2 regions of the Bordetella sp. genome follow, and region 2 is predicted to be linked to the other one. Evidence: predicted binding sites of a transcription regulator. Region 2 holds the regulator's gene; the other holds the start of a gene.
The links. Region 2 encodes HrcA, which represses chaperone genes, less so after heat shock. Its sites were predicted from a motif close to TTAGCACTCNNNNNNNNNGAGTGCTAA; they were not measured.

Region 1: rpoH (RNA polymerase sigma factor RpoH) is a predicted target of HrcA. The motif match lies at 12,960-12,986, and genes of this name have one in related genera.

The regions. Positions count from the first base shown of each region.
Region 1 covers NZ_JBMQQZ010000029.1:965-15,418, forward strand. The annotation lists gene coxB (cytochrome c oxidase subunit II) at 1-698, opposite strand, end outside; gene ACO1P8_RS07165 (NUDIX hydrolase) at 1,074-1,916, shown strand; gene ACO1P8_RS07170 (IlvD/Edd family dehydratase) at 1,930-3,711, opposite strand; gene ACO1P8_RS07175 (TRAP transporter substrate-binding protein) at 3,868-4,887, opposite strand; gene ACO1P8_RS07180 (TRAP transporter large permease) at 4,926-6,209, opposite strand; gene ACO1P8_RS07185 (TRAP transporter small permease) at 6,328-6,870, opposite strand; gene gntR (HTH-type transcriptional regulator GntR) at 7,055-8,035, shown strand; gene ACO1P8_RS07195 (cation:proton antiporter) at 8,117-10,627, opposite strand; gene ACO1P8_RS07200 (phosphodiesterase) at 10,928-11,776, shown strand; gene rpoH (RNA polymerase sigma factor RpoH) at 12,023-12,910, opposite strand; gene ACO1P8_RS07210 (hypothetical protein) at 13,118-13,810, opposite strand; gene fghA (S-formylglutathione hydrolase) at 13,859-14,454, opposite strand, start outside.
Region 2 covers NZ_JBMQQZ010000092.1:2,467-16,920, forward strand. The annotation lists gene hemH (ferrochelatase) at 1-598, opposite strand, end outside; gene hrcA (heat-inducible transcriptional repressor HrcA) at 644-1,651, opposite strand; gene ACO1P8_RS20205 (NAD kinase) at 1,770-2,669, shown strand; gene recN (DNA repair protein RecN) at 2,677-4,323, shown strand; gene fur (ferric iron uptake transcriptional regulator) at 4,427-4,846, opposite strand; gene ACO1P8_RS20220 (outer membrane protein assembly factor BamE) at 5,059-5,643, shown strand; gene dapB (4-hydroxy-tetrahydrodipicolinate reductase) at 5,745-6,536, shown strand; gene murB (UDP-N-acetylmuramate dehydrogenase) at 6,595-7,674, opposite strand; tRNA gene ACO1P8_RS20235 (tRNA-Gly) at 7,763-7,838, shown strand; gene ACO1P8_RS20240 (GntR family transcriptional regulator) at 8,152-8,877, opposite strand; gene ACO1P8_RS20245 (GMC family oxidoreductase) at 8,940-10,589, shown strand; gene ACO1P8_RS20250 (aldehyde dehydrogenase family protein) at 10,586-12,025, shown strand; gene ACO1P8_RS20255 (mandelate racemase/muconate lactonizing enzyme family protein) at 12,022-13,176, shown strand; gene ACO1P8_RS20260 (sulfatase family protein) at 13,185-14,454, shown strand, end outside.

The DNA of each region.
Region 1 (14,454 bases), on a different contig from region 2:
CGGTAGGTTCCCACCTTTTCCGCGCGGAACCAGGTATCGCGCAGGAAGCCGGGGATCGCATCCTGCTTGACGCCGAAGTCCGGCACCATCCAGGAGTGGATGACGTCACCGGCGGTCAGCACCACGCGCACCTTCTGGTCCACGGGCACTACCAGGGGGTTGTCCACCTCCATCAGGTAGAACTCGCCCTTGGGCTCGCGGCCTTCGATCTGCGCGCGCGGCGTGGACAGCGTGGACAGGAACTTGACGCCGGTGGCGGGGCCGTCGACGTACTCGTAGCCCCACTTCCATTGATAGCCCGTGACCTTGACGGTCAGGTCGGGGCTGGACGTGTCCTTCATGGCCACCACCGCTTTGGTGGCCGGCAAGGCCATGGCGATAACGATGAAGAAAGGGATGACGGTCCAGGCGACTTCCACGCCGACGTGCTCGTGGAAGGTGGCCGGCTGGTATCCGCGCGATTTGCGATGCGCCCAGATCGAATAGAACATGACGCCGAAGACGCCGATGAAAATGACCACACAGATGATGAGCATCATCCAGTGCAGCCACATCACATCATGGGCGATCTGCGTAACGCCTTCGTGCAGGTTTAGCTGGTCGACCCTGGGGCCTCCGGGCATATCCTTGACCTGGGCACAGGCAATGCCGCTTGCCAGCATTGCACACGTTCCCAGTATCCCTCTCCACTTCTTCATGCTGACCCTCTATCATGACGCGTCCAGGGCCGTGCCGATGTGGCAGGGTGCTGCCGGTACCTACACGGGAAAACGCGTGATTATTGGACGGCAGATTTCGAGACGGGCATAAAAACCACTGCCGACCCGCGTCGGTTCTGCTCGAATCACAAAGAAACCGCCGGATTATAGCGGAGCGCGCCTCCCCCCGTATCGATATGCAGGGCAAGAGGGCCGCCCGGTCCGGCCCGGCACGCGGCCGCGGCGGCCGTCCGCAAGCTTCCTGCCCATGGTTCGGACCAGGGTCCGGCGCGGTTCGCGGCGCGCGTTACGGCCATGTCCGGCGCCGGTCCGCGGCCATGTTGCCGCCCAGGGATAAGCCCCTAAAATCCCGCCATGCCGCACACATCCCTGTCTTCGCCCCATCCGTCCTTGCCGGACGACCTGTATGCCTTGCTGCGCGACCGCGCGCAGGAGGCCATCCCGCCATCGTCCCGCCAGCTGCATATCGCCGGCCACCGTTGCGGCCAGGCAACCCTGGCGGCCTGCGATGCGCTGCGCGGGCAGGCCGGCGTGCGGATCGAGGCCGACAGCCTGCGCCTGGGCGACGGCATGCGGCCCGGGGCCGGGCTGGACGCCCTGCTGGCGGCCGTGGCCCTCGCCTTGCGGCAAGCTGACTGCCTGCGCGGCTGGCGCGACGAATTGCTGGATATCCACGACGAATCCGGCCTGTGCCTGGGAGCCATCGAACGCGCCGCGGTCAGGCCGCTCGGCATCCTGACGCGCGCCGTGCACCTGAATGCCTGGACCGCGGACGGCCGGCTGTGGGTGGCGCGCCGCGCCTTGAACAAGTCGACCGACCCGGGCATGTGGGACACGCTGGTAGGCGGCCTGGTCGCCAGCGGCGAATCGCCGGACCTGGCGCTGATCCGGGAATGCGGGGAAGAAGCCGGCCTGGCACCGGACGACGTACGCGGCCGCGATCCCCTGCGGACCGTGCTGCGCATGCACCGGCGCCTGCCGGAAGGCTACCAGGTGGAAGATCTGCTGGTCAGCCGCTGCGTGCTGGCCGACGATGTGCGGCCCGCGAACCGCGACGGCGAGGTGATGGAGTTCGCCACCGTGACGCCGGAACAGGCGCGCGCCATGGCCGCGAACGGCGAATTCACATTGGAAGCGGCGCTGGTCGTGATCAGCGATATCGCCGGAGGCAAAGCGGTCCGATCGAGCGCCTCGTAGTCCAGGACGGCAGTCAATGCGAATGTCGCGGATCGCCCCGCTGCTCCACCACTTTCAAATAGAGGGTGGCCGGCTCCAGGCACATGCCGGTCGACAGCTGGCCGGTCATGCCGCGGAAGATTTCCTGCCAGGGCGTCTGCGGCGGCGGTATCTGGAAGGCCGGGCCGCCGCGGCGCGCTTCGAGTTCCGCGGGGTCGACTTCCAGCGTCACGGTGCGGGCGTTCAGGTCCACGCGGATGCGATCGCCCGTGCGCAGTAGCGCCAGGCCGCCGCCCGCCGCTGCTTCCGGCGACATGTTCAGGATCGACGGACTTGCCGACGTGCCGCTCTGGCGGCCGTCGCCCATGCAGGGCAACGAATCGATGCCCTGCTGGATCAGGCGCGCGGGCGGTGCCATATTGACGACCTCCGCGCCACCGGGATAGCCGATCGGTCCGGCACCGCGTATGACCAGCATGCAATGTTCATCGATGTTCAGGTCCGGGTCGTCGATGCGCGCGTGGTAGTCCTCCGGGCCATCGAACACGATGGCGCGCGCCTCGAAGGCGTTTTCGTCACCCGGCGCCGACAGATAGGCCTTGCGGAAATCCTCGCCCACGACCGACATTTTCATGATGGCGCTGTCGAAGAAATTGCCCGACAGCACGATGAAGCCGGCGCGCTGCTTCAAGGGCGCTTCGCAGGTGCGGATCACGTCGCGATCGGTAGTGACGGCGCCGCCCGCGATGTCTGCAACCGTCCGGCCCGATACGGTCAGGCAGTCGCCGTGCAGGCGGCCCGCCGCCAGCAGCTCGTGCTGCACGGCGGGCACGCCGCCGGCACGGTGGAAATTCTCGCCCAGGTATTCGCCGGCCGGCACGCAGTTGACCAGCAGGGGCACGTCTTCGCCCAGGCGCTGCCAGTCGTCCAGCGTCAGATCCACGCCCATATGGCGCGCGATGGCGATCAGGTGGGGCGGGCAATTGCTGGACGCCCCCAGCGCGGACGCCACGACGATGGCGTTTTCGAAAGCGCGGCGCGTCAGGATGCGCGAAGGCCGCAGGTCCTCGCGCACCATGTCGACGATGCGCAGGCCCGTGGCGTAGGCCATCTGCCCGCGTTCGCGGTACGGCGCCGGAATGCTCGCGCAGGTGGGCAAGGACATGCCCAGTGCCTCGGCGAGCGAATTCATGGATAGCGCCGTGCCCATGGTATTGCAATGGCCCACCGACGGCGACGACGCCGTGGCCAGGGTCATGAAGCCTTCATAGTCGATCTTGCCGGCGGCCATCAGGTTGCGGGCATGCCAGATCACCGTGCCGGAGCCGACGCGCTTGCCTTCGTGCCAGCCGTCCAGCATGGGGCCGCCGGACAGCACGATCGCCGGAATGTCGACGGTGGCGGCCGCCATCAGGCAGGCCGGCGTGGTCTTGTCGCAGCCGGTCGTCAGCACCACGCCATCCAGGGGATAGCCATGCAGGATTTCCACCAGCCCCAGGTAGGCGAGGTTGCGGTCCAGCGCGGCCGTGGGGCGGCGCCCCTGCTCGGCCAGGGGATGCACCGGGAATTCCATCGGAATGCCGCCCGCATCGCGGATGGCCGCCTTGGTACGCTGGGACAGCTCCAGATGGTGGCGGTTGCATGGCGCCAGGTCGCTGCCGGTCTGCGCGATGCCGATAATGGGACGCCCCGACTGCAATTCGGCGCGGGTCAGGCCGTAATTCAGATAGCGCTCGACGTAGATTGCCGTCATGTCGGCATGGGATGGATCGTCGAACCATTTCTGGCTGCGCAGTCGGCGGGGAGTGTCAGGCATGGTGAATCTCGTATCAATGTTCGCGGGGCTGGCCGGAACGGCCGGCCCGTTTCGTCCGTGGCAACGCGTGCCGCGAACGCCCGGCCCATGTCGGCGGGCCGGGGGCTTGCAACAACGAACCGCGGCCCGCAAATTTCGCCGGGCCGCGATCGTGCCTTAGCCCTTGCGGGCCTTGGCGATCTCTTCCTGCAGCTGCTTGACCAGATCCGGTCCCAGTTCCTGCGTGTACTTGTCGACGACGGGCTGGGCCTTTTCACGCATACGCTGCAGCTCTTCCGGCGACACGGTGTTGATCTTCATGCCGGCATCCTTCAGCACCTTCATGGCCTTGGTGGAATCGGCGCGGCTGTCCTTGCGTTCGAAGTCGCGCGAAGACACGGCCGCCTGGCGGATCAGCTTTTGCTCGTCGGGCGACAGCGTGTTCCACCATTTCTTGGACGCCAGCACCACCCACGGGGTGTACACATGGCGGGTCAGGCTCAGGTAGGGCTGCACCTCGTAGAACTTGCTGCTCTGGATGGTGGTGACCGGGTTCTCCTGGCCGTCGACGGTGCGCGTCTCCAGGGCGGTGAACAGTTCCGAGAACGGCATGGGGACGGCATTGGCGCCCAGCGCGCCGAATACGCCCAGCGCGATCTGGTTCTGCATCACGCGCAGCTTGATGCCCTGCATGTCTTCCGCCTTGGCGATGGGATGCTTGGAATTCGTCACGTTGCGAAAGCCGTTTTCCCAGTACACCAGACCGACCAGGCCCTTGTCGTCCAGCATCTTCAGCAGCTTTTCGCCGAAGGGGCCGTCCAGCACCGCGTCCGCTTCCTTGCCGTCGTTGAACAGGAAGGGCAGATCGAAGACGCCGAATTCCTTGACCATGGTCGCCAGCGGCGCGGTGGAACCCACCATCATCTCCTGCGAACCGCCGACCAGCGCGGCCTGCATCTGTTCGTCCGACCCCAGGTTGGCGGAGCCGTAGGTACGCATCTTCAGCTTGCCGCCGCTGATCTTGCCCAGCTCTTCCGCCAGATGGCGCGCGGCGCGTCCCTGGACGCTGTCGTCGTTCAGGCCGTAACCGAAACGGATAATGCGGGTCTTAACGTCCTGGGCGTGAGCCAGGCCCGCCGTCGCGCAGGCCGACACGGCGGCCAGCGCGATGGCCAGTTTCTTCATCGAGGTAAGCATGGTGAGTCTCCTTGGGGTTTATCGCTTCTGGGGTGTCGCTAATGAATCCACTTCGCCGGCACGGTGATCAGCTCCGGAAAGATCACCATCAGCACGAGCAGCACGGTATACGCCACGACATAGCGCCATGCGCCGCGGATGATTGTCTCCATGCGGATGCGCGCCACGCCGGCCACGACGTTCAGCACGGTGCCCACCGGCGGCGTCAGCAGCCCGACGCAGCCAACCATGACGAACATGACGCCGAAGTACACCGGGTCGATGCCCGCCTTGGTGACCACCGGCATCAGCACCGGCGCCAGGATCAGGATGGTCGGCGTCAGGTCCATCGCGGTGCCGACCAGCGTCAGCACGATCAACAGCGCGAACATCAGCCACTTGGGGTGCGCGAGCAAGGGTTCCAGCAGCGCGACCAGGTCCGCCGGCATGTCGGCCAGCGTAATCATGTAGGACGACACCATGGCGGCTGCCACCAGGAACATGACGATGGCGGTGGTGCTGGCGGCCCGCATGAAGATCGGACCCAGGTCCTTGAGGCCGATTTCCCGATAGACGAACAGGCTGATCAGCAGCGCATACACGGCGGCCACGACGGCGGCCTCGGTCGGCGTAAAGATGCCGCCGCGCAGGCCGCCGATGATGATCACCGGCAGGAAGAGCGCCCATATCGACTGGCGCAGCGCGCGCATGCGCGCCCGCCACGGCTGGCGCGGCGTGGGAAGCACGTGTCCGCCGTTGCGCCGGGCCGTCCATGACCAGATGGCGATCAGCGTCAGTGCCATCAGCAGGCCGGGCGCGATGCCGGCGAAGAACAGCTTGGTGATGGACACATTGGTCGCCACGCCGTAGATGATGAAGGAAATCGACGGCGGAATAATGGGCGCGATAATGCCGCCCGCCGAGATCAATCCCGCGGCGTCGCCGGCTTCGTAGCCTTTTTCGCGCAGCATCGGGATCAACAGGGAGCCCAGCGCGGCGGCATCGGCCACCGCCGAACCCGATAGCGCCGCCAGCAGCACGCTGGCGAAAATCGCCACATAGCCGAGACCGCCGCGGATATGTCCGACGAACATCGCCGCCAGGTTGACGATGCGGCGGGAAATCCCGCCCTCGTTCATCAGTTCGCCCGCCAGCATGAACAGCGGCACGGCCATCAGCGTGAAGCTGTTGGCGCCGCCCAGCATATTCTGGGCAAGGATCTGCGGATCGACGAAGTCCAGCTGGAACATCATCGGCACCGCACTGATCATCAGCGCGAAGGCGATCGGCATGCCCAGCATAAGCAGGCCCAGAAGCACGATCAGGAAGACGGTAAGAATCATGGCGTGAGACGGATAAGGGTGGCGGCAGGGGCCGCGGCTGGAGCGGAAGCGGCCCGGTGTGCGCCAGCCGCCGGCCGTGCCCGCGCTGCGTGGACGGAGCAGGCCATGGAAGCGGGTCTCAGCTGAGGGGGTCCACCGCGCTGGCATCCAGCGCCGGTTCGGCGCCGCCCAGCGTCAGTACGATGTCGGCCAGCGTCAGCAGTGCCATGGCGATGGCCGCGTACAGGCAGGCGATGTTGAACACGCCGGCAGGCAGGCTCGTCACAGGCAGGCGCGTGGCCATGCCGATGACGGTCTGCTCCCAGCTGCCCTTGATCAGCATGCACAGCACAGCCAGGATCAACGCCTGGCAGAACAGATGGGTAACCCGCCGCGCGCCGCGGCCGAAGCGCTCTACCAGCATCGTCACGCCCATATGGGTATGGTCGCGCACCGCCAGCACCGACCCGATGAAGATCAGCCACACGAAGGCCAGCCGCGACAACTCGTCGGAGACATTGATGCCGGAATTGAACAGGTAGCGCAGGGCGACGTTGCCGAACAGCAGTACGACCATGACCACCAGGCAGGCCACCATCAGCCAGCGCTGGATGGCGAATACCAGATCGAGTGCGCGGCCAAGACGGCCACGGCCCGGCCCCGACGGGGGATTGCTCTGCATCGTTGTCTCCTGTCTTTTTGCGTTGCGGTCGATGCGAAGCGGAATGTTAGCGCTATCATGCGATGTTTGCCAACCCCATGCCGGGTTTGTCCCAAGGGTTTGTTTCGGTCAGACTACGGCCTTTCGCCTCTACCAAGCCATGACGGTCCGCAAGTCACGCAGCTCGCGCCACAACGGTGTCACCATGGCCGACGTCGCCCGCATGGCGGGCGTCAGCGCCATCACGGTATCCCGCGCCCTGCGCACGCCGGACAAAGTGCAGCCGTCATTGCGCACACGCATCCAGGAGGCCTGCGACCGGTTGGGCTACGTTCCCAATCACGCGGCCAGCGCGCTGGCTTCCGCCCGCTCGCGCACGGTGGTCGTCCTGATCCCCTCGCTCAGCAATATCGTTTTCGTCGACATCCTGGCGGGCATCAAGGAAGTCCTGGACGCCCATGCGCACCACATGCATATCGGGTTGACCGGCTATTCCGCCGAAGCGGAGGAAGCGCTGCTGCGCACCTATCTGCAGCATTCGCCCGACGGGCTGATCCTGACCGGTATCGACCACCAGCCCGGCGTCTGGCGGCTGCTGGACACCTTGAAGATCCCCACGGTCCACACCATCGAGACGCTGCAAGGCGAAGATGGCCTGAGCGTCGGGTTTTCGCAGTTCGATTCCGGCTACGCGGCGGGCCGCCATTTGTTCGACCAGGGCTATCGCCATATCGGCATCATCGGCGCCCAGCTCGATCCCCGTTCGCTGCGCCGCTGCGAAGGCTGCCGGCAGGCACTGCGCGACGCGGGCGTATACGACCCGGCGCTGGAAATCATGACGCCCAGCAAGTCCTCGCTGAGCCTGGGCGCGGAACTGCTGGACACGATGCTGCGGGAACATCCGGAATGCGATGGCCTGTTCTTCTGCAATGACGATCTGGCGCAGGGCGCGGTGTTCCAGTGCGGCCGGCTTGGTGTCGAGGTGCCGGGCCGCGTGGGATTGATCGGCTTCCATGACCTGACCGGCACGGCATGGACGACGCCACCGCTTTCCACCATCGCCACGCCACGCTATGAGATAGGGAAATCAGCCGCGACGCTGCTGATGAACGCACTGGAAGGACGGCCCAACCCCCAGCGGCATCTGGATCTGGGATTCCGCCTGGTGCGGCGGGAAACCACTTAGGCCGCACGGAGACCTTGCGCGGGATCGAGGCGCCTGGCCGCGCGTTCCCAGGTCGGGCCAAATCCCGCGCTGCGCTCCGGGTCAGGCCGCCGTCGTCGGCGGCGCGGACGAAAACTGTTTCCAGACCTCGATCGCGCGCAAGCGCTGCCGCGCCACTTTTTCGATACGTTCCCGCAGGTCCGCGTCGCGTGCCAGCAAGGCACGGAAATCACGCGCGGACATCATCAGCAGCTTGCTGTAGCCCAGCGAGGTCACATCCGGCACCAGGGATTGCTCGCCCAGCAAGGCGAGTTCGCCGAAGAATTCGCCGCTACCCAGCTCGACGGTAGTGTTGTCCGGCAGATGGACCGCCACCGCGCCCGAGGCGACGAAGCACATTTCCTCGCCCGCGCGGTCCTTCAGTACGGGCTGGTCGGGCAGCGCCAGGCGCGGCCTCAACAGCCGCGAGATCGCGCGCAGCGACTCGGCGCTGAGGTTCTCGAACAGGGGCACCCGCTTGATGAGCTCCGCCGCGCCCAGCTCGATATCCAGTGGCGGGTGCCGGTCGATGTGCGCCCAGCGCTGTTCCAGCTGGCCGGTCAGGTCGGCATAGACCTCCCCGCTGATCAGGAACTGGTCGAGCATGTCGCGGTAGCGCATGCGCTCGAGCTGGCGCGCCACCCTGCCCAGGTAGCTTTCCTGCAGCCACAAAGCGTAGGATGGGTATTGCAGGTTCAGCGCCTGCAAGGCGTTTTCGATGGCATCGAGCCGGCGCTGGTGCGCCGCCACGATGCGCTGCGTGGCCTCCTCGCCCAGCATGACCTTTAACTGCTGCCCGGCGAACAGGATCACCCGCTGCGCCACCGATCGCTTGCACATCAGGGACGCGAAACGCTGCGCCAGCTCGCGCGCCAGCCAGCGCTGGAAGCCGAACAGGTAATGCAGCCGCAGCGCGGCGCGGAAAGATCGCGAATACCGCACGTCGGCGGCGATGGCGTTCTCGAAGCCGACCACGCCGCCAGCGCGCACGGCGTCCTCCAGCCGTTCCGCGCGCGCCAGCAGGGATTCCGCCATGCGCCAATCGACGATCTGCGCCTTCAGGATGTCGAAGAACATTTCTTCTTCGCGCCGCGCCAGCGTGGCCAAGCCGATGTCCACACGCTCGGCCACGCTCATGTGGCGCACTTCGGCATCGCGCAATTGCCCCAGCGTCCGATCGAAAACCGCGTGGATGCGCTCGCGCACCTCCGGCCCGATGTGTTCGGCGGTGGCGACCTCGTCGGTTTTTTCCTGCAGGTCGCCCAGCGCCACGGCCAGCGCCTGGTCGCGCAGGGTGGCCTCGTGCCGCGACAGTTCGTTCAGCCTGAGCATGCGGATCAGCGGGCGCAGGCTGACGCCGTTGATGAACAGCGTCATCAGCACGAAACCCGTCGTCGCCACGGCCACGAACTGCCGCGCCTCGTAGGGCATGTCGTCGCGCTCGGTCACGGCCAGGGCCAGGGCCAGGGATACCGCGCCACGCAACCCGCCCCACAGCATGACGGTCTTGTACGCGCGGTTGACGCGCGTACCCAGCCGCGTCAGTCCAAGCAGCGGCACAAGGCCGAAGACCGCTACCGCGCGCGCGGCCAGCGCGGCAACGAACAGCACCAGGATCAGGCCGATGTCGACCAGCGTGGCATCCGCCATCAGGCGCGGAATCAGCATGGCGGCGAACAGGAAGATCAGCGAATTCGCCCAGAAGCCGAATTGCTCCCAGGCGCTGGTCAGATGTTCGAAGGTGGTCGGCGCCATGCGCGTGCGCCCGGTCGAGCCCACCACCAGCCCGGCGATCACGGTCGCCACCACGCCCGACACGTGCAGATAATGGTCGCAGACGAAAAACGTCAGGTAGGCAAGCGTCAGCGTCAGGGTGATCTCGGCCGTGGGGAAACCGCGCAGCACGGCGAACAGCATGCAGGCCATGCGGCCCATGGCGTAGCCTGCCAATCCGCCGCCGAGGAAGCTGACGAGGAAATCCAGCAGCACGTGCCCGGCGGACATTTCGCGGTGGCCCGCCAGCACGCCCACCAGCACGGAGTACAAGGCAATGGACGCGGCATCGTTGAACAGGCTTTCGCCCTCTACCAGCGTGGTCAGCCGCTTGGGCGCGCCGACTTCGCGAAAGATGCCGACGACGGCAGCCGGATCCGTCGTCGCGACGATGGCGCCCAACAACAGGCAAACCACCAGGCCATACGAAGACAGTGCATTCAGCGTAATGCCGACGACCACCGTGGAAAGGAAGACCGCGACGATGGCCATCATCAGGATGGGCCCGAGGTCATCCATCAGGCGTCTGACGTTCATCGACAACGCGGTTTCGAAAAGCAGGACGGGAAGGAAAACGGTAAGGAAAGTTTCCGAGGAAATCTCGAACTTTTCCAGGGAGTCCAGCATGCCGGCAAGCACCGGCGGCGCCCAGCCATGGATATGGATAACGATGCCGAGAAGACAGCCCACAATGGCGAGCAGCACCGAGTAAGGCAGCTTCAGCCGCCCGGCCAGCGGCGGCATGAAGCAAACCAGCGTCAGCAACGCCGCCAAGCCGAAAACCAGCAACCCTACGTCCATCTATTTCTTATCCCCGGGGCATTGTGTTCATTCAACGGAGAGGATAGCTGGTTTTGCATCGATGCACGTTTCGTTACGGGCGGCACGATTTGGTGGATGCCCGGCGGCGCGTATTTTCGCTAACGTTGGCGGCATCCGCACCGCCGCGACGGCATCCGCAGACGCCGCGGAGCGAATGCCGTCGGGACCAGGAAGCATTCACCGGAGCCGCCGTTGCACACCATCCTCAAGCCTTCCCCTGCATTTCCATCGAACGCCGGCCGATCCCGCCACGAGGACGCCGACAGCAGCAACCCCGTCGTGGCGCTCCAGCTCACCGATCCGCATCTGTTCGCGGCCCCCGGCCTCATGCTGGGTGTGGACACCGACGCCAGCCTGCGCGCGGTCCTGGCCGCCATTCGCCGAGATCATGGCGATGCGGACCTGCTGCTGGCCACCGGCGACCTGTCCCACGACGGCAGCGAGCTGTCCTACCGCCGCTTCGCCGACGCGGTATCGCCCTTGGGCATTCCGGTGCGCTGCCTGCCGGGCAACCATGATGCGCCCGCCGAACTCAGGCGCGCACTGGGGCCGTGGACCGATCCGATTGCCGATGTCGGCGCATGGCGGGTCATCCTGCTCGACTCGCGTGCCGACGGTTCGAACGCCGGGCATCTGGAACGCGAGCAGCTCGAACTTCTCGATCATGGCCTGGCGACTGCGCAAGGACGGCCGGCGCTGGTGGCCATGCATCACAACGCGGTGCAGGTCAGCGCCGAATGGCGCGACCCGATGATGCTGGACAATGCGCCGCAACTGTTCCGCCAGCTGGCGCGCTGGGGCAATGCGCGCGTGCTGCTGTGGGGCCACGTACATCAGGAATTCGACCGCCGGCGCGGCAATGTCCGCATGCTCGCCACCCCCTCGACCTGCTTCCAGTTCGCCATCCGCGAGGGCCGCCACCGCCTGGACCCGCAGCCTCCGGGCTATCGCTGGCTCAAGCTGTATCCGGACGGTTCGGTCGCGACCGGGGTGCGCCGGCTGGACGCCGCGCTATGGCGCAGCCTGGTACAGGAATGGAACGAGCCCGAGGACACTGCGGCCGTCTACGGCGCGACGCGCGATACCGCGGGTATTCCGGCCGTGGCCAACGGATCGATGATCCCCTGAACGCCCGGGCTGCCGACATGCGCGCATAAAAAACGGGGCACCGCTTGTGGGTGCCCCGCCAAACACCTGTCTCATAGGGGAGGGGAAAGAGGAGAAGCCGAGACAGGTGAGCAGACGGTGGCCTGGAGGGCTCCAGGCGCATGGTCTACGGAGGGTTAGGCTGGGGGGCGATAAGAAAGTTTCGCCCATCCCGAGGATTTCCCGCGGCGAGGTGTATCAAGATTTAACCGAACCACCCCTGCCTGATTAGGCGGGCTGCAGGCTGCCGCGCATCTTCTTCAGGGCAGCCGCCTCGATCTGGCGCACGCGCTCGGCGGAGATCCCGTATTCCTGGGCCAGTTCGTGCAGCGTGGCGCCGCCGTCGTCCTGCAGCCAGCGGGCCTGCACAATGTGGCGCGAACGGGCGTCCAGGGCCTCCAGCGCGTCCTGCAGGCCGGTGCTCTGCAGCTCGTCCATGGCCTTGCGTTCCAGCACGCGCGTGGGCTCCTGCCGGCCTTCGTCGGACAGATACGCGATAGGCGCGAAGGCGTCCTCGTCATCGTCCTGCGATTCCAGCGCCATGTCGCGGCCGGACAGCCGGACTTCCATTTCGCTGACATCTTCCGGGCGCACGTTCAGCTCGCGGGCGATTTCGTTCACCTGGTCCGAATCCAGCCTCTTGCCGTCGGGCCGCATGCTGCGCAGATTGTAGAACAGCTTGCGCTGCGCCTTGGTCGTGGCGACTTTCACAAGACGCCAGTTGCGCACGATGTACTCATGGATTTCGGCCTTGATCCAGTGCACCGCGAAGGAAACCAGGCGCACGCCCCGTTCGGGATCGAAGCGCTTGACCGCCTTCATCAGGCCGACGTTGCCTTCCTGGATCAGGTCGGCATGCGGCAGGCCGTAGCCCAGGTACTGGCGCGCGATGGACACCACAAGGCGCAGGTGCGACAGCACCAGCTCGCGCGCGGCGTCCAGGTCGTCCGTGTCGCGCAGGCGGCGGCCCAGGGAGACTTCCTGATCGGCGGTCAGCACCGGCAGGCGGTTGACGGCCGCGATATATGCGTCAATGGTTCCCAGCGCGCCAGGATTGGCGATGGCCAGCGTAAGCGTGTTGCCGGGTACGGCCAACGAGGAACTCGGTTGTTTCATGGTGTTGTGCTCCAGGAAACGGCTAGTGGTAGAACGCATTCGTGTGATGTTAGCACTCTGGAATAGGGAGTGCTAATTCGACCACCGTCTGCGTCCGAAGTTCAGTATTCAACGTGGAAAACCCCGGCCCGGCCATCGGTATGACGCTGGAGCGAAAACGGGGACACCCATTGGCCCGCCGCACCATCCGCCGGCCACACGGGCGCATTACCAGCCGCGCTGCTTCAGCGCGTCCGCGGTGGCGGCGTCGTCCGGACGGATGAACAGGCCGCCGCGCGGGTCCATGAACACCCGGTAATTGGCGCCGTCGAACATGGGCATGTACGCGGCGCTGCCATACTGGACGTCCACGAAGGGCAGCCAGCCGGGGAAGCGCTGTTTCAGTCGCCCCAGGTCCGGCATGCCTGGCGGACCCAGCGCATAAACCGTGCGCGGCTCGGACTGATCCGCCGCCGGGTCGGCATACCGGCCGGACAGGCGCTCCAGCCGGTACAGCGGCGGCACCCCGGCCAGCAAGGCCGGCAGGCGCCAGCGCACCACGCGGGCATCGATCTGCCACTCGTCGCCGCGCAGGGGGAAATCCTCCGGCGCCTTGCTGCCAGGCAACTGTGCCGTCGCGACGAACTGCCGCGGCGCACGTTCGTGCAGCGTAATCCGCGCCACCGGTTCGTCCGCAGTCAGGCGGAAGAACTGATACAGCGTTGCGGCGAACATGCCGGATACGCAGGCAAGCGCCAGGACCAGCAAGCCGAACAGGCGGCGCACCGGCCGCAGGCGGAACCGGCGCCGCCCCTGTGCGTCGCGGGGACCGCCCTTGCCCAGGAACAAGCCAAAGCCGATCAGCAGGGCGGCAATGGTGACCACCGCGATCCATACGGATGGAGCGACGCCTTCGATCAATGCGATCCTCGCGAAAAACCCGCAGACATTTCCAGTATATAGAGCGCGTCAAGCCCGGCCGTCGGCCAGGACCTCGCCCGTGGCGCCGCCCTGCAGGCGCTCGGCATGGAAGCGAATGTGGTCTTCCATGAAGGTTGAAATGAAATAATAGCCGTGGTCGTAGTGCTCATGCCGCCGCAACTGCAAGGGCTGGCCGGCCTGGGCGCAGGCGGCTTCGAAAGCCTCCGGATACAGTTGCGGGACCAGGAAGCGGTCTGCCAGGCCCTGGTCGACCAGGATGCCGGCGGGATAGGGCAGGCGCGCCGCGGCCATCAGCTCGCTGGCGTCGTAGGCGGCCCACAGTCGACTATCCGTCCCCAGATAATTCGAGAAGGCCTTCTGGCCCCAGGGGCAGCGGCTGGGCGCGGCGATCGGCGCGAACGCGGATACGGAACGGAACAGGCCGGGATGGCGCAGCGCCAGCACCAGGGCGCCGTGGCCGCCCATGGAATGGCCGAAGATGCCGATACGCCCCGGAGCCGCGCCCAGCTGGCCGGTCGCCAGGCCGTACAGCTCCTGCGTGATATAGCTTTCCATCCGGTAATGCTGTTGCCAGGGCGCCTGGGTGGCGTCCAGGTAGAAGCCGGCGCCCGTTCCCAGGTCCC
Region 2 (14,454 bases):
CGGGATCATCGTGGAAACGCTTGACGAAGCGCAGCTCCGGCTGATCGCGCAGGCGGGCCGCATGCCGGGCCACCGCGTCCACGGCAGTCGCCGTGGTGCTGGCGGCGTATTGGGGGTACATGGGCACGGCCAGGATGCGCTCGCAGCCGCGCCGGCGCAGATCGTCGATCGCATTGGCCACCGATGGCGACCCGTAGCGCATGCCCAGCGCCACTTCCGCCTGGATACCCCGCGCCGCCAGTTGCCGCCCCAGTCCTTCGGCCTGCCGGCGGCTGTAGACCATCAAGGGCGAGCCGCCGTCCATCCAGATGCCACGATAGCGCGGCACCAGTTTCTTCGGGCGCAGGGTCAGGATCAGGCCATTCAGGATGGGCCACCACAGGTAGCGCGGGATTTCGATCACGCGCGGATCGGCCAGGAATTCGCCCAGGTAGCGTCGGATTTCCTTTGCCGTGGGCGCCTCCGGCGTGCCCAGATTGATCAGCAGCACGCCGGTCTTGCCGGGCCCGGCATGGGCCTGCTCCGAAAACGGATCGGCCTGCTCGGGTTCCGGCAGGAAACGCTCGGGCCAAAGATACTTGAACGCACGCAGGAACACGCGGATACCTCGCCAGCCATGCCGTCCCCCGCAGGGACCGCCGGTTTATTTGTGGTTATGACTCAGGGCGTTGGACAGCAGGCGCGCCGTAATATCAACGATGGGAATAACGCGCTCGTAGGACATGCGGGTGGGACCGATCACGCCCAGCGTGCCGACCACCTTGCCGTCGACGCCATAGGGCGCCGTGATGACGGAAACTTCCTCCAGCGGCATCAGTTGCGAATCGCCGCCGATATAGATCTGCACACCCTGCGCGCGGCTGGAGACATCCAGCAGCTGCAGCAGGTCGGTTTTCTTCTCGAAAAGCGCGAACATCTTGCGCAGCCGGTCCATGTCCGAGGCGATGTCCGTCACGTCGAGGAGCTTGCGTTCGCCCGAGATCACCACCGCATCGCCATCCTCGACGGCCTCGGTGCCGGCCTCTACCGCCGCCTGCATCAGGCGCGAAATGTCGTCGCGCAGTTGCGCAAGCTCGGTAGCCAGCGTGCGCCGCACCGCATCGAAGGACTTGCCGGCGAAATGGACGTTGAAGAAGTTCGCGGCCTCCAGCAGTTCGTGTTCGGCGTAGTCGCGTTGCACGAACAGGATACGGTTCTGCACGTCGCCATCGGGGGTAACGATGATCAGCAGGACGCGCTGGTCGGAGAGCCGGATGAATTCGATTTGCCGGAACACCTGGGCCCGCTTGGGCGTCAGCACCACCCCCGCGAACTGCGTCAGGTTGGACAGCAGCGCCGCCGCCGCGTTGACCGCACGGGCGGGTTCGGCCGCCGGCAGGCTTTCGCGGATATGTTCCGGCTGGATGTCGTAGCTGCGCACCGCGAGCAGGGAATCGACGAACAGGCGGTAGCCACGCGGCGTGGGGATGCGTCCCGATGACGTATGCGGGCTATGGATGAGGCCGGAGTCTTCCAGATCCGCCATCACATTCCGTATCGTGGCGGGCGACAGGTCGAACACCTTGGAAAGGGTGCGCGATCCGACCGGCTGGCCGTCGGCGATATAGCGTTCAATCAACGCCTTGAGCAGTGCGCGTGCGCGGTCGTCCATGTCGCTATTTTATGGAATCTTTTTTACAACGGTGCCAATTTTGTCCCGCAAAGGCAAATATGGCCCCATATAATCGTTGAATCCTAGCCTAAACCCACCCCGGAAGCTCGCCTCCAGCATGCATTTCCCCACCGTCGCCCTCATCGGCAGGTACCAGGACACCGGCCTGGATGCGCCGCTACGCGCCTTGGCCCAGATGTTGACCGAGGAAGGCCGTGGCGTGCTTATCGAACGCGACACCTCCCACAATACAGGACTGGCGGAATTTCCCGTCGCCGGCATCGACGAGATCGGCCAGAGCGCCAGCCTGGCCGTGGTCATGGGCGGCGACGGTACCATGCTGGGCGCGGCCCGCTACCTGGCGCCCTACGGCGTGCCGCTGATCGGCGTCAACCATGGCCGCCTCGGCTTCATCACCGACATCCCCCTGCATGACGCCAAGAACGCCCTGGCGCGCGTCCTGGAAGGCAATTTCGAGGCCGAAGACCGCATGCTGCTGGAAGGCAGCATCTGGCGCGGCGACACCCAGATGTTCAATGCCTCGGCGGTGAACGACGTGGTGCTCAACCGGGCGGGCCGCGGCGGCATGATCGAAGTCCGTGTCGAACTGGATGGCGTATTCATGTATACCCAGCGGGCGGACGGCCTGATCGTGGCGACGCCGACCGGCTCCACCGCCTATGCGTTGTCGTCCAACGGCCCCATCCTGCATCCCGGCCTGCAAGCCATGGTGCTCGTACCCGTCGCCCCGCAAACGCTGTCGAACCGCCCCATTGTCATTCCGGACAACGGCGAACTGACCATGACGCTGACCGGCATGGGCCGCGTCGAACACGGCGCCTCCTGCCATTTCGACATGCAGACCTGGTCGGACCTGCAGCCGGGCGACCGCATCGTCGTGCGGCGGGCGCCGCACACCATCCGCTTTCTGCACCCGGAAGGCTATAACTTCTTCACCACCCTGCGCCGCAAGCTCCACTGGAACCTGATGCCGCAGGCCACGGACAGCGGAGAATGACGCTGCCATGCTGCGCACGCTGCATATCCGGGATTTCGTCATCGTTGAAAAAGCCGACATCCATTTCGGTGCCGGTTTCACCGTCTTTTCCGGCGAAACCGGCGCCGGCAAGTCCATCCTGATCGACGCGCTGGCGCTTACCCTCGGCGAACGCGCCGATGCATCCGTCCTGCGCGAAGGCGCGGCGCGCGCGGATGTCAGCGCGGTCTTCGACACGCCAGCCCATCTGCGCGAGTGGCTGGCCGAACGCGAAATCGATGCGGAAGAAGAACTCGTCCTGCGCCGCGTGGTCGACCCGCAAGGCCGCAGCCGCGCATTCATCAACGGCGTGCCGGCCACCATGGCGCAGTTGCGCGAATTGGGCGACAGCCTGGTGGACATCCATGGCCAGCATGCGCATCAAAGCCTGATGCGGCCGGACGCCCAACGCGACCTGCTGGACGCCCAGGGTGGCCATGGCGAACTGCGCCAGACGGTCGCGCAGGCCTGGAAGCGCTGGCGCCAGCTTGCCAGGCAGTTGGAAAGCGTGGAACGCGACAGCGTCTCGCTGGAGGCGGACCGCGAGCGCCTGCAATGGCAGCTCGACGAACTGGACAAGCTCGATCCCCATCCCGGTGAATGGGAAACCCTGCAGACCGAACACACCCGCCTCGCGCATGCGCAATCCCTGCTGGATGGCGCGTCGCGCACCCTTCAGGCGCTGGACGGTGACGACGAATCGGCGCACAACCGCGTGGTCTCGGCGGTTCATGTGCTGGAGCAACTGCGCCGCCACGACCCTGCCCTGGCTGGCGTGTGCGAAGAACTGGAATCCGCCCGCATCGCCATTGCCGAGGCCGTCTCGGACCTGAACAACTATGTCAGCCGGGTCGAACTGGATCCCGCCAGGCTGGCGCAGGCCGAGCAAAGACTGGGCGCGGTTTTCGAACTGGCGCGCAAATTCAAGACAGAGCCGGAAACCCTGCCCGCCCTGCGCGAATCGTTGCGCGGCCAATTGGCGGAGATGTCCGCGGCGGCCGACATCGATGCACTGCGTGCGCAGACCGAAGCGGCGCAGGCCGACTACGCCAAGGCGGCCGGCAAACTGTCGGTGGCCCGCCGCAAAGCGGCCAAGGAGCTCGGCAAGATCGTGACGGAAGCCATGCAGACGCTGGCCATGCAAGGCGGTCGCTTTGAAGTATCGGTCGAAAAAGCGGCGGCCGCGTCGGCGCAGGGCGACGACGCGGTGGAATTCCTGGTAGCCGGCCACGCCGGCACCACGCCCCGCCCGCTGGCCAAAGTGGCGTCCGGCGGCGAACTTTCCCGCATTTCCCTGGCCCTGTCCGTGATCGCCAGCCGTGCCGCGCGCGTGCCGACGCTGATCTTCGACGAGGTCGACAGCGGGGTGGGCGGCGCCGTGGCGGAAGTCGTCGGCCGCCTGCTGGGGGAACTCGGCCAACGTCACCAGGTGCTTTGCGTGACCCACCTGCCCCAGGTGGCGGCGCGCGGTGGCGCGCACTATCAGGTAAGCAAGGCGGAGAAAGCCGGCACCACGCATTCGCGCATCGTGGAGCTCGATGCCGATGCACGCGTGGAAGAGATTGCGCGCATGTTGGGCGGGATCAAGATCACGGCCACCACGCGGCAGCACGCCCGCGAAATGCTGGGCGCCTGATGAAGGCCGGGGTGGACTCGGGGCGCCCCCTGGTCGGGCACGAGGCGGCCGGCAGGGCCCCGCGGGCCACTACCGGCCCCGCAAGGCCCGGGGGCCGTCAAGGCTAGCGCCGACTGCCGCAGTCGCCGCAGGTGCCGTACAGTACCATCGCGTGGCTTTCCAGCAGGAAGCCGTTGTCCTTGGCGATTTTGTGCTGGCGCTTTTCGATATCGATGTCGTTGAATTCAACGACCTTGCCGCAGTTCGTGCAGATGAGGTGATCGTGATGATCCCCATCGTTCAGTTCGAAAACGGCCTTGCCGCTGTCGAACTGGCTGCGCGCCAGGATACCCGCCTGCTCGAACTGCGTGAGCACGCGATAGACCGTGGCCAGCCCGATTTCGACGTTTTCGCCGATCAGGGCGCGGTAAACGTCTTCCGCGCTAAGATGGCGCTGCTCCGCTTTGCGGAAAATGTCCAGGATCTTCAGGCGCGGAAAGGTGGCCTTCAAACCCATGGTCTTGAGGTCGCTTTGATCGGTCATGGTCCAGTAGAGAGAGTTCCGCGCCGTCGACCCGGCGGGAACCTGGGCGGCGTAGCCGCCGACCCGATTCCCCTGCGCTTTCGCGCCCTGTCGCCTACGCCACGCGGAATGACTTGATAAACCTTTATGATAACGGTTTTGCCAGTATCCATTACGGGGAACCCCGAGTGTCCAGAATCGTACGATCCACATCCCGCTGCCTGAGGGCGGCCATCGCCGCTACGGCGATCGCTGCCGCTCTCGCGGGATGCTCCTCCGGCAAATGGGGTTTTCCGTATATTGCGCCGGTCCAGCAAGGCAACTGGATCACCAGTGAACAGGTCGCCCTGCTGCGCCCCGGCATGACACGCGAACAGGTGCGCTTCGCCCTGGGCAGCCCCACGCTGACCAGCGTGCTCCACGGCGACCGCTGGGATTACCCCTACTACTTCAAGCCGGGCTACGGTCCCAGCCAGGAACGCAAGTTCACCGTTTTCTTCGAGAACGACAAGCTCACCCGCTGGGAGGGCGACAAACAGCCGGACGTCCAGCCCTTCCAGCTGGCGAACGAGCAGGCCACGCAGGCCAAGGCCCCCGGCAATGGCGGCGCCGCGCCGCAGAATCCGGCTCCGGCCAGCACGGGGCCTGTCGCCCCTGCCGGTGGCGGGCTGCCCGTGGGGGTTACCTCGTCCGGCAACAGCCCCGCGGCCGCCAGCTCGTCTGGCAATACGCCGGCCCAGGCTTCGCCCGCCGGGTCCGCACCCGCGGGCACGTCCCGCACCACGCAGCCCGGGACGCCTGCCGGGGCGGCGCAGTAGGCCGCGGCCGCTGCCCACGCAGCCGGCGGAACCAACGCCAATGCCGGCGGATTCCGGCAGATGCACGTAACGCGATAACTCACCAACGACAAGGAATTTCCATGCGCATCGCCATTGCCGGCGCAGGCGGCCGGATGGGCCGCATGCTGATAGAAGCGGTCCTGGAACACCCCGACATGACGCTGGCTGTCGCCCTCGATCGCGCGGGCAGCAGCCATATCGGCGAGGATGCCGGCGCATTCCTGGGACGCAATACAGGGGTCGCCATCACCGACGATATCGAAGCCCTGGCCGGTGCCGATTGCCTGATCGATTTCACGCGCCCCGAAGGCACGCTGCGACACCTCGACGCCTGCGTGCGGCATGGGGTCAAGGCCGTCATCGGCACCACCGGCTTCGATGACGCGGGTCGGGCCGCCATCGCGCAGGCCGCGCAACGCATCGCCATCGTATTCGCGCCGAACATGAGCGTAGGCATGAACGCCACGCTGCGCCTGCTGGAGGTCGCCGCGCGCATCCTGAATTCCGGCTACGACGTGGAGGTCTTCGAGGCGCACCACAACAAAAAAGTCGATGCGCCCTCGGGCACCGCACTGAAGATGGGCGAAACCGTCGCGAAGGCCTGGGGCGTGGACTTGCCGGATGTGGCCACCTGGACGCGCCATGGCGAAACCGGCGTGCGCGAGCCGGGCACCATCGGCTTTTCCGTGGTACGCGGCGGCGACATCGTGGGCGACCACACCGTCTACTTCTGCGGCATCGGCGAGCGCATCGAGATTACGCACCGCAGCAGCAGTCGCTCCACCTATGCACAGGGCAGCCTGCGGGCGGCCGCCTTCCTGCGCGACAAAACGCAGGGATTGTTCGACATGCAAGGCGTGCTGGGCCTGTAGCGCGATCGCGGCGGGTAGCCGCGACCTTGCCGGCACCGCCACGCCAGGCCGCGGCGGATCAAGGACGCACGGGCTCCGGTTCCAGCTCGACGCCATAACGCGCGTTGACGTCGGCCCGAATGGCATCGGCCAGTGCCATGATGTCCGCCGCGCGGGCCCCGCCCCGGTTGACCAGTACCAACGCCTGGCGGTCGTGTACGCCGGCGGCGCCCAGCCTGCGCCCTTTCCATCCGCATTGGTCGATCAGCCATCCGGCCGCCAGCTTGCAACGTCCGTCCGCCTGGGGATAAGCCACCACGCCGGGAAAGCGCTGACGCAAGGCGGCATACCGATCGGCACTGACGATAGGGTTCTTGAAGAAGCTGCCCGCGTTGCCGATTACGGCAGGATCCGGCAATTTTTCCCGACGTATCGCGCAGACGGCATCGAAAACCGCACGGGCGGAAACCCCCGCGCCATTCGCCGGCGGGGCTGACCGGTCGGCCCCGCTGCCCAGCGCAGGATGCCGTTGCAGATCCGGATAGTCCAGCACCGGTCGCCACGGCCGGGGCAGCGCGAAGCGCACGGCGACGATCGCCCAACGGCCCGGGGCGTCATGCTTGAACCGGCTGTCCCGATAGGCGAAGCGGCAATCCCGCGCCGACAGCTCCGCCATCTCGCCGCGCTCGATATCCCAGGCACTCAGGCCCAGGAAGCGCTGGTCCAGTTCGACGCCGTACGCGCCTATGTTCTGCACCGGCGCGGCACCCACGGTGCCCGGTATCAACGCCAGGTTTTCCAGGCCGTCCCAGCCGTGGCGCAGGCAATGCGCCACGAACCCATGCCAGTTTTCGCCGCCCCCGGCTTCGACGATCCAGGCGTCGGGCCGTGTGTCCAGCAGCCTGATGCCGGGGATCGCCATATGCGCGACCAAGCCCGCCATGACCGAAGGCAGGACGACATTGCTGCCGCCACCCAGCACGAACACACGCCCATGGCGCCGCGCCAGCGCCGACAAAGCAGGAAGCTGGCGTAGGGATTCAATGCGCACGTAGGCCTCGGCCGAACAAGCCAGGCCCAGGGTGTTCAAGGCCGTGAGGTCCGCCGCAATCGGCTTGAGCGTGTCCGTATCGGTGGATGACGCCGACGGGTTTGACATTACGTTTGGCAGCCTGATATAGTTTCGTTCTTGACTGATTTTACGCGATGCCGGTGTGCATCGAATGAGATCAGTCGCAAGACAAAACGCGGGAATAGCTCAGTTGGTAGAGCGCAACCTTGCCAAGGTTGAGGTCGCGAGTTCGAGACTCGTTTCCCGCTCCAGAATTCGATCGGCAGGGTTCCATCAAGGTTCAGGAATAACTGCCATCAGCGCCAAAAAAGGCCGCAGCAAGAAAGGAGCGAAATCGCGAGATTCGCTCCTTTTGTCATTCCGCGCTTTTTTCATTCCGCTCTCCTTCGTCCCGCCCTTCCTCGTCCGTCCTTTTTGGTTCCAGCATCCGGCAGGCGTCACCTCGATCCGCCCGCGTCCCGGTGCCGGCATTGCCGGCAGATCGCTCCCTCGCCAGGCAAGAATGGGGCACCCCGGCGCGCTGCCGAGAGCGGCCCCGCGCCCGCCGGGCGCGGCGAACGGCTCTTACGGCTGCAGCTCAATCTCCCACCGCACCCAGTCGCCCCGATAGATCACGTTCGCGTAATAGAGAATCAAACCTTTCTTGTCCAAAAATACGCGCGTCACATTGACCACCGGACTGCCGGCCCGGATGCGCAACAGGCGCGCGGTCTCGGTATCCGCCGAGCCGATGGACATCGTCTGGTGGGCCCGGTCTATCCGCACCGACTTCATCTCCATCAGCGTCGGAATCACCGCGCGTGAGCGGAATTCCTGCGGCGCCCGCTGGAAGATTTCCTGCAGCAGGTACAAAGCGATGACCGCGTAGGGCTGCCCTTCGGTGAAGTGCTGGCGGCGCATGAAGACGTAGCTCTCGCCGAGTTTTCCCACATCGGGGGTAGCGGGCGGTTTGCCATGGGACTCATCGAAGGTCAGCATTTCGGCGCTGGTGGACTCGTACATCGCCGCAAGCGACTGCAGCGAGGTCTTCATCACCACGGTGTTCGGACTTTCCGTCGCCCTTGCCACCACCGTGCCCAGCCCGCGCTTCGGCACCAGCAGGCCTTCCTTGGTCAGCAGCTGCACGGCCTGCCGCACCGTGATGCGCGCGACCTGGAATTCGGCCGCGAGCGCTTCCAGCGTCGGGATGCAAGTACCCGCGGGCCACTCCCGCTTGCCGATGCGTTCGCGCAATATGTCCGCTACCTGCAGATAAAGCGGTACGGGGCTGTCCGGGTTGAGGTTTGACATGGAGACGACTCAAAAGTACTATTAATAGAACTTTAGATTTTTAGATCTTTCACCCAGGCATTATGCAACATCGCACCCGAGAACGTCGTGGCTACGACTACATCATCGTCGGCGCGGGATCGGCCGGCTCCCTGCTGGCCAACCGCCTGACGGCGAATCCGGCCGTGCGCGTCCTGTTGCTGGAAGCCGGGGGACCGGACCGCAACTTCTGGCTGCGCCTGCCGGTGGGCTACTTCAAAACCATTTACGACGAGCGCTTCTCACGGGTCTTCCGAGCCGAAGGCGGGGCCGCGCTTCAAGGGCGCAAGATTGCCTGGCCGCGCGGCCGCGTGCTGGGTGGATCCAGCTCCATCAACGGCCTGATTTACACGCGCGGCCAGAAGGAAGATTTCGACGGCTGGGCCGAGGCGGGCGCCCATGGCTGGGACTATCAGTCCGTGCTGCCCTTCTTCAAACGCTCCGAGTGCTATAGCGGCCCGCCCACGCCCTACCACGGCACCGAAGGGGAATTGGGCGTTTCGCCTTTGCGCAACGACCATCCCTATTGCCAGTCATGGTTGCAGGCGGCGCAGGCCTTCGGGCTGCCCGGCAACGCAGACTTCAATGGCGAAACCGATTACGGCGTCGGCAATTACCAGCTGACGCTGAAGGGCCGTTGGCGCTCGAGTGCCGCGGCCGCCTTCCTCCGGCCGGTGCTCGGCCGCCCCAATCTGACGGTGATCACGCGGGCTCAGGTAAGCCGGGTACTGTTCGAGAACCGGCGCGCAGTGGGCGTGGAATGGATAAGCGATCGCCAGGTGGAGAAAGCCACAGCCGACTGCGAAGTCATCGTGTCCGCCGGCGCCATCCAGTCCCCACAGATCCTGCAGCTGTCAGGCGTGGGGTCCGCCAGCCTGCTGCGCAGGATGGGCATACCGGTGGTGGCCGATGCCGCAGGGGTAGGCGCGAACCTGCAGGATCATTACCAGGCGCGCACGATCGTCAGGCTCAAGACACGGAAGTCGCTGAACAACGATGTGCGCAATCCGCTCAGGCTGGCCTCGATGGGCCTGGACTGGCTGCTGTACGGGCGAGGTCCCCTTACGGTGGGCGCGGGCCAGGCGGGCGGCTTCGCCCGCACCCGGCACGCCGTCGGCACGCGCAGCGATATCCAGTTCGCCATCATGCCCTTGTCGGTGGACAAACCCGGCGAGCCCCTGCACCGGTTCGCGGGATTCACCGCCAGCGCCTGCCAGTGCCGCCCGGCATCGCGCGGCAGCGTGGAAATTACGTCCACCGATCCGTTCGCGGCGCCGCGTATCCAGGCCAACTACCTGGCCGAAGAGATCGACCGCCAGACGCTGGCGGATGGCCTGCGCATGTTGACGGAAATCTATGCGCAAGCACCCTTCCGGGACCTCGTCGACGCGCCGGTGCTCCCATCGCAAAAGCAGTTCTCGAACCGCGATCTGCTGCGATTCGCCTGCGAGCACGGCAGCACCATTTTCCATCCAAGCGGCACGTGCCGGATGGGCAGCGACGGTATGGCGGTGGTGGATCCCTCGCTGCAGGTCAATGGCGTGTCGGGCCTGCGCGTTATCGACGCCTCGGTCATGCCCAGCGTGACATCGGCCAACATCAACGCGCCCACCATCATGATTGCCGAAAAAGGCGCGAGCCTGGTCCTGGCAGCGGCCGGCGCGCATCCAAGCCACTCCGGAAATTCCCAATGAAATACACCTACGGCAACCTCGTCGATGGCGCCTGGCATCAGGCCGGCCCGACATTCACTACCCTGAACCCGGCACGCCCCGCGGAGACGATCGGACAATACAACCTGGCCGATATCGCGCTGGTGGAGAGCGCCGCGGCCGCGGCAGCCCGGGCGGCACGGGAGTGGCGCCGGCTGACGGTCGCCCAGCGCTGCGACCTGCTGTCCCTGTACATCGACGCCATCGAGGCCCGACGCGATGCCCTGGCCGAGGCCATTACGGCGGAACAGGGCAAGACGGTGCAGGAGAGCCGGGGCGAAGTGGCCAAGGCGTGCTCGGAAAGCCGCTACATGCTGCAGCATGCCATGGCCGAGGGCGGCTCCCGCCATGCCGCATCGTTGCGGCCGGGCGTGCGGAACCTGGTGGTGCGCCGCCCTCGCGGGGTCATCGCCGCCATCACGCCGTGGAATTTCCCGGTCATGACGCCCATGCGCAAGATCGCGCCGGCCCTGGCTTTCGGCAATGCCATTATCGTCAAGCCGTCCGAGTTCACGCCCGCCGCCGCTTGCCTGCTGGGCGACATCGCGGCGGACATTCTGCCCAAGGCGCTGGTGCAGGTCATCCATGGCGGTCCGGAGATCGGCCACGCCCTGGTCAGCCATCCCGGCATACACGGCGTGACTTTCACCGGCTCGGTGGCCACGGGCAAGCGCATCCTCGCTGCCACCGCAACCAACCTGGCCGAGGTTTCGCTGGAACTGGGTGGCAAGAACGCCGCGGTCATCCATGACGCGGACGACCTGGAGGCCTGCCTGGACCAGGTCGCGCAGGCCGCCATGATGTGCTCCGGCCAGCGCTGCACCGCGGTCAGCCGCGTACTGGCGCGGCGGGAGCTGCATGCCGGAGTCGCCGCCGGGCTGGCGCAACGCATGGCGGCAATGCGCCTGGGAGAGGGATGCGATCCACGCACCCACATTGGCCCCATGACGCATCGCGCCCAACTGGACCACGTCAGCCGATCGGTGCAGCAGGCGAGACAGGACGGCGCGTCGGTCGTCACGGGCGGCGTCGCGGTCGAGGTGCCGGGCTGCGAGGGCGGCTATTTCTACGCCCCGACCCTGCTGGACCAGGTGCAGCCCGGCTCGGCGGCGGCCCGGGAAGAAATCTTCGGACCGGTCGTCAGCCTGATCCCCTACGACACGCTGGACGAGGCGTTATGCCTGCTCAACGAAGTGGAATACGGCCTAACGGCCGCGCTATTCTCCAATGACGCTCGTGTCATCGCCCGCTTCGTCGATGAGTGCGAGACCGGCATGCTGCATATCAACCATGGCACGACGCCGGACAGCAATATGCCCTTCGGCGGCGTCAAGGCCTCGGGTGTCGGTGCGTATTCGGTGGGTCCCGGCGCCGCGGCCTTCTATACCACCGAACATTCCGTGTACCTGGGACGATGATGGACGGGATCGCGCTTCAATCCATACAGGCATCCGTCTACCGCGTGCCGGTCCCGACGCCCGTGCAGACCTCCTTCGGCGTATTGCGGGACCGCGCCGCGGTCGTGGTGCGCATTCTCGACGAGGATGGCATCGTCGGCTGGGGAGAAGTGTGGTGCAACTTTCCCACGGTGGGCGCCGAGCATCGTGCACGCCTGCTGATCGAAACCGCCGCCCCGCTTGCCCTGGCCGCGCCCTGGGCATCGCCCGCGGATTGTCATGCCACCCTGTCCCGCGCGCTCCATGTGCTGGCGGTGCAATCCGGCGAACCCGGTCCGGTGGCGCAGGTCCTCGCCGGGATGGACATCGCCATGTGGGATCTATGGGCCAAACGGCGCGAACTGCCGCTATGGCGCCTGCTGGGCGGCGAATCGGATCGCGTGGCGGTCTACGCCTCCGGCCTGAACCCCACCGCGCCCGAACGGCTGGCGGCCGAGAAAGCGGCCGCCGGCTACACGGCATTCAAGCTCAAGGTGGGTTTCGGTGCCGACATCGATGACGCCAATCTGCGCAACTTGCGCGGCACCCTGGGCGAGACCGCCACGTTGATGGCCGACGCCAACCAGGCCTGGGACCTGGCACAGGCCCGCGCCATGATCGCGCGGCTGAGCCGGTTCGACCTGCTTTGGATGGAAGAGCCGATACGCGCCGACGCGGCCATGGAAGATTGGCGTGCCCTGGCGCGCGACAGCGAAATCCCGCTGGCCGCCGGGGAAAACTTCCGCGCCGACGATTTCGAACGGTTCATGGATTCAGGCACGTTGAAGGTCCTGCAGCCCGACCTGGCGAAATGGGGCGGCTTCTCGCGTTGCATCGCGCTGCGCGAGCCGGCGAACCGGGCCGGCTCGTGGCTGTGCCCGCATTGGCCGGGCGGCGGGATCGGCATGCGGGCGGCCTTGCACTTCAAGGCCGCCGTCGGCGGCCCAGGTTATGCCGAGATCGACGCCAATCCGAATCCCTTGCGCGAGCGCCTGGCCGGCGGACTGCCCGCCGTGCGGGACGGCGCGATGCAGCTCGGCGACGCGCCCGGCCTGGGCGCCGATCCGGACCTGGACGCCATCGCCCCATTTCTGGTGGCGGAACAGACGGCAGGCCGTACGCACATCCGATGAGGACCGATATGAACAAGCAACCCAACATCATTCTGATCATGACGGACCAGCAGCGCTTCGACACCATAGGCGCGCTGGGCGCGCCATGGATGAAGACACCGGTCCTGGACAAGATGGCGCGCGAAGGCGCTGCCTTCGACAATTGCTACGTGACCTCGCCGGTCTGCGTGGGCTCGCGCGCCAGCCTGTTCCAGGGCATGTATCCGCATGCCACGGGCGTATTCACCAACTTCCATCCCTGGGAACCGACCTGGGTCGACTCGCTGGCGGACGCGGGCTACCACTGCGTGAACATCGGCAAGATGCACATCAACCCCTACGACGCCAAGGGAGGATTCCATCAGCGCTTCTTCGTCGAGAACAAGGACCGCCCGCTGTTCCTGGATGAGCACACGCGCGCGCTGTACGACGAATGGGACAAAGCCCTGCACGCGCGCAAGTTGCAGAAGCCCAGCCGCTATACGCGCCACAAGGCGGATCCGACAGGCTACAAACGCGCCCTGGGGGCTTTCCCCTGGGACATGGACGAAGACATGCATTCGGACATGTTCATCGGCGACCACGCCACATGGTGGCTGAAAGAACGCCAGTCGCAGAACCCGCTGTTCCTGCAGATCGGCTTTCCCGGACCGCATCCTCCGTACGACCCCTTGCCCCGCTACCTGGACATGTACCGGGACGTCGACATCCCCGTGCCGGAACCCACGGCGCGGGAGCTTGCCGCGCAGCCGCCCATGCACGCGACCTTGCGCGGCAACATGATCCGCAGCAACTACGACTCGGTCGCGTGGAAGGAACAGGCCAGCAAAGAGGAACTGCTGCGCGTCCGGCGCCATTACGCGGCGAACGTCAGCATGATAGACAGCCAGGTCGGCCAGATCATGGCGATGCTGGATGAAAAAGGCTACCTGGACAACGCCCTGGTCATCTTCACCTCCGATCACGGCGACGCGCTGGGCGACCATGGACATATCCAGAAATGGACGATGTACGACTGCTCCGTGCGCGTGCCGCTCATCCTCTGGTCGAAGTCCATGGTGAAACCCCGGCAATCCGACGCGCTGGTCCAACTGATGGATCTTGCGCCCACGATCCTGGAATCGGCCGGCGTGCCGGTGCCGCCTTCCTTCGAGGCCCGGTCCTTGTGGCCCATCCTGCGCGACGAGGCGAAGGACATCCGCTCGGCGGTATACGCGGAACTGGCCCGCGACCACATACAGACCGGCGCGGAATACATGGTGATGTGCCGCGATGCGAAATGGAAGATCGTCTACTACC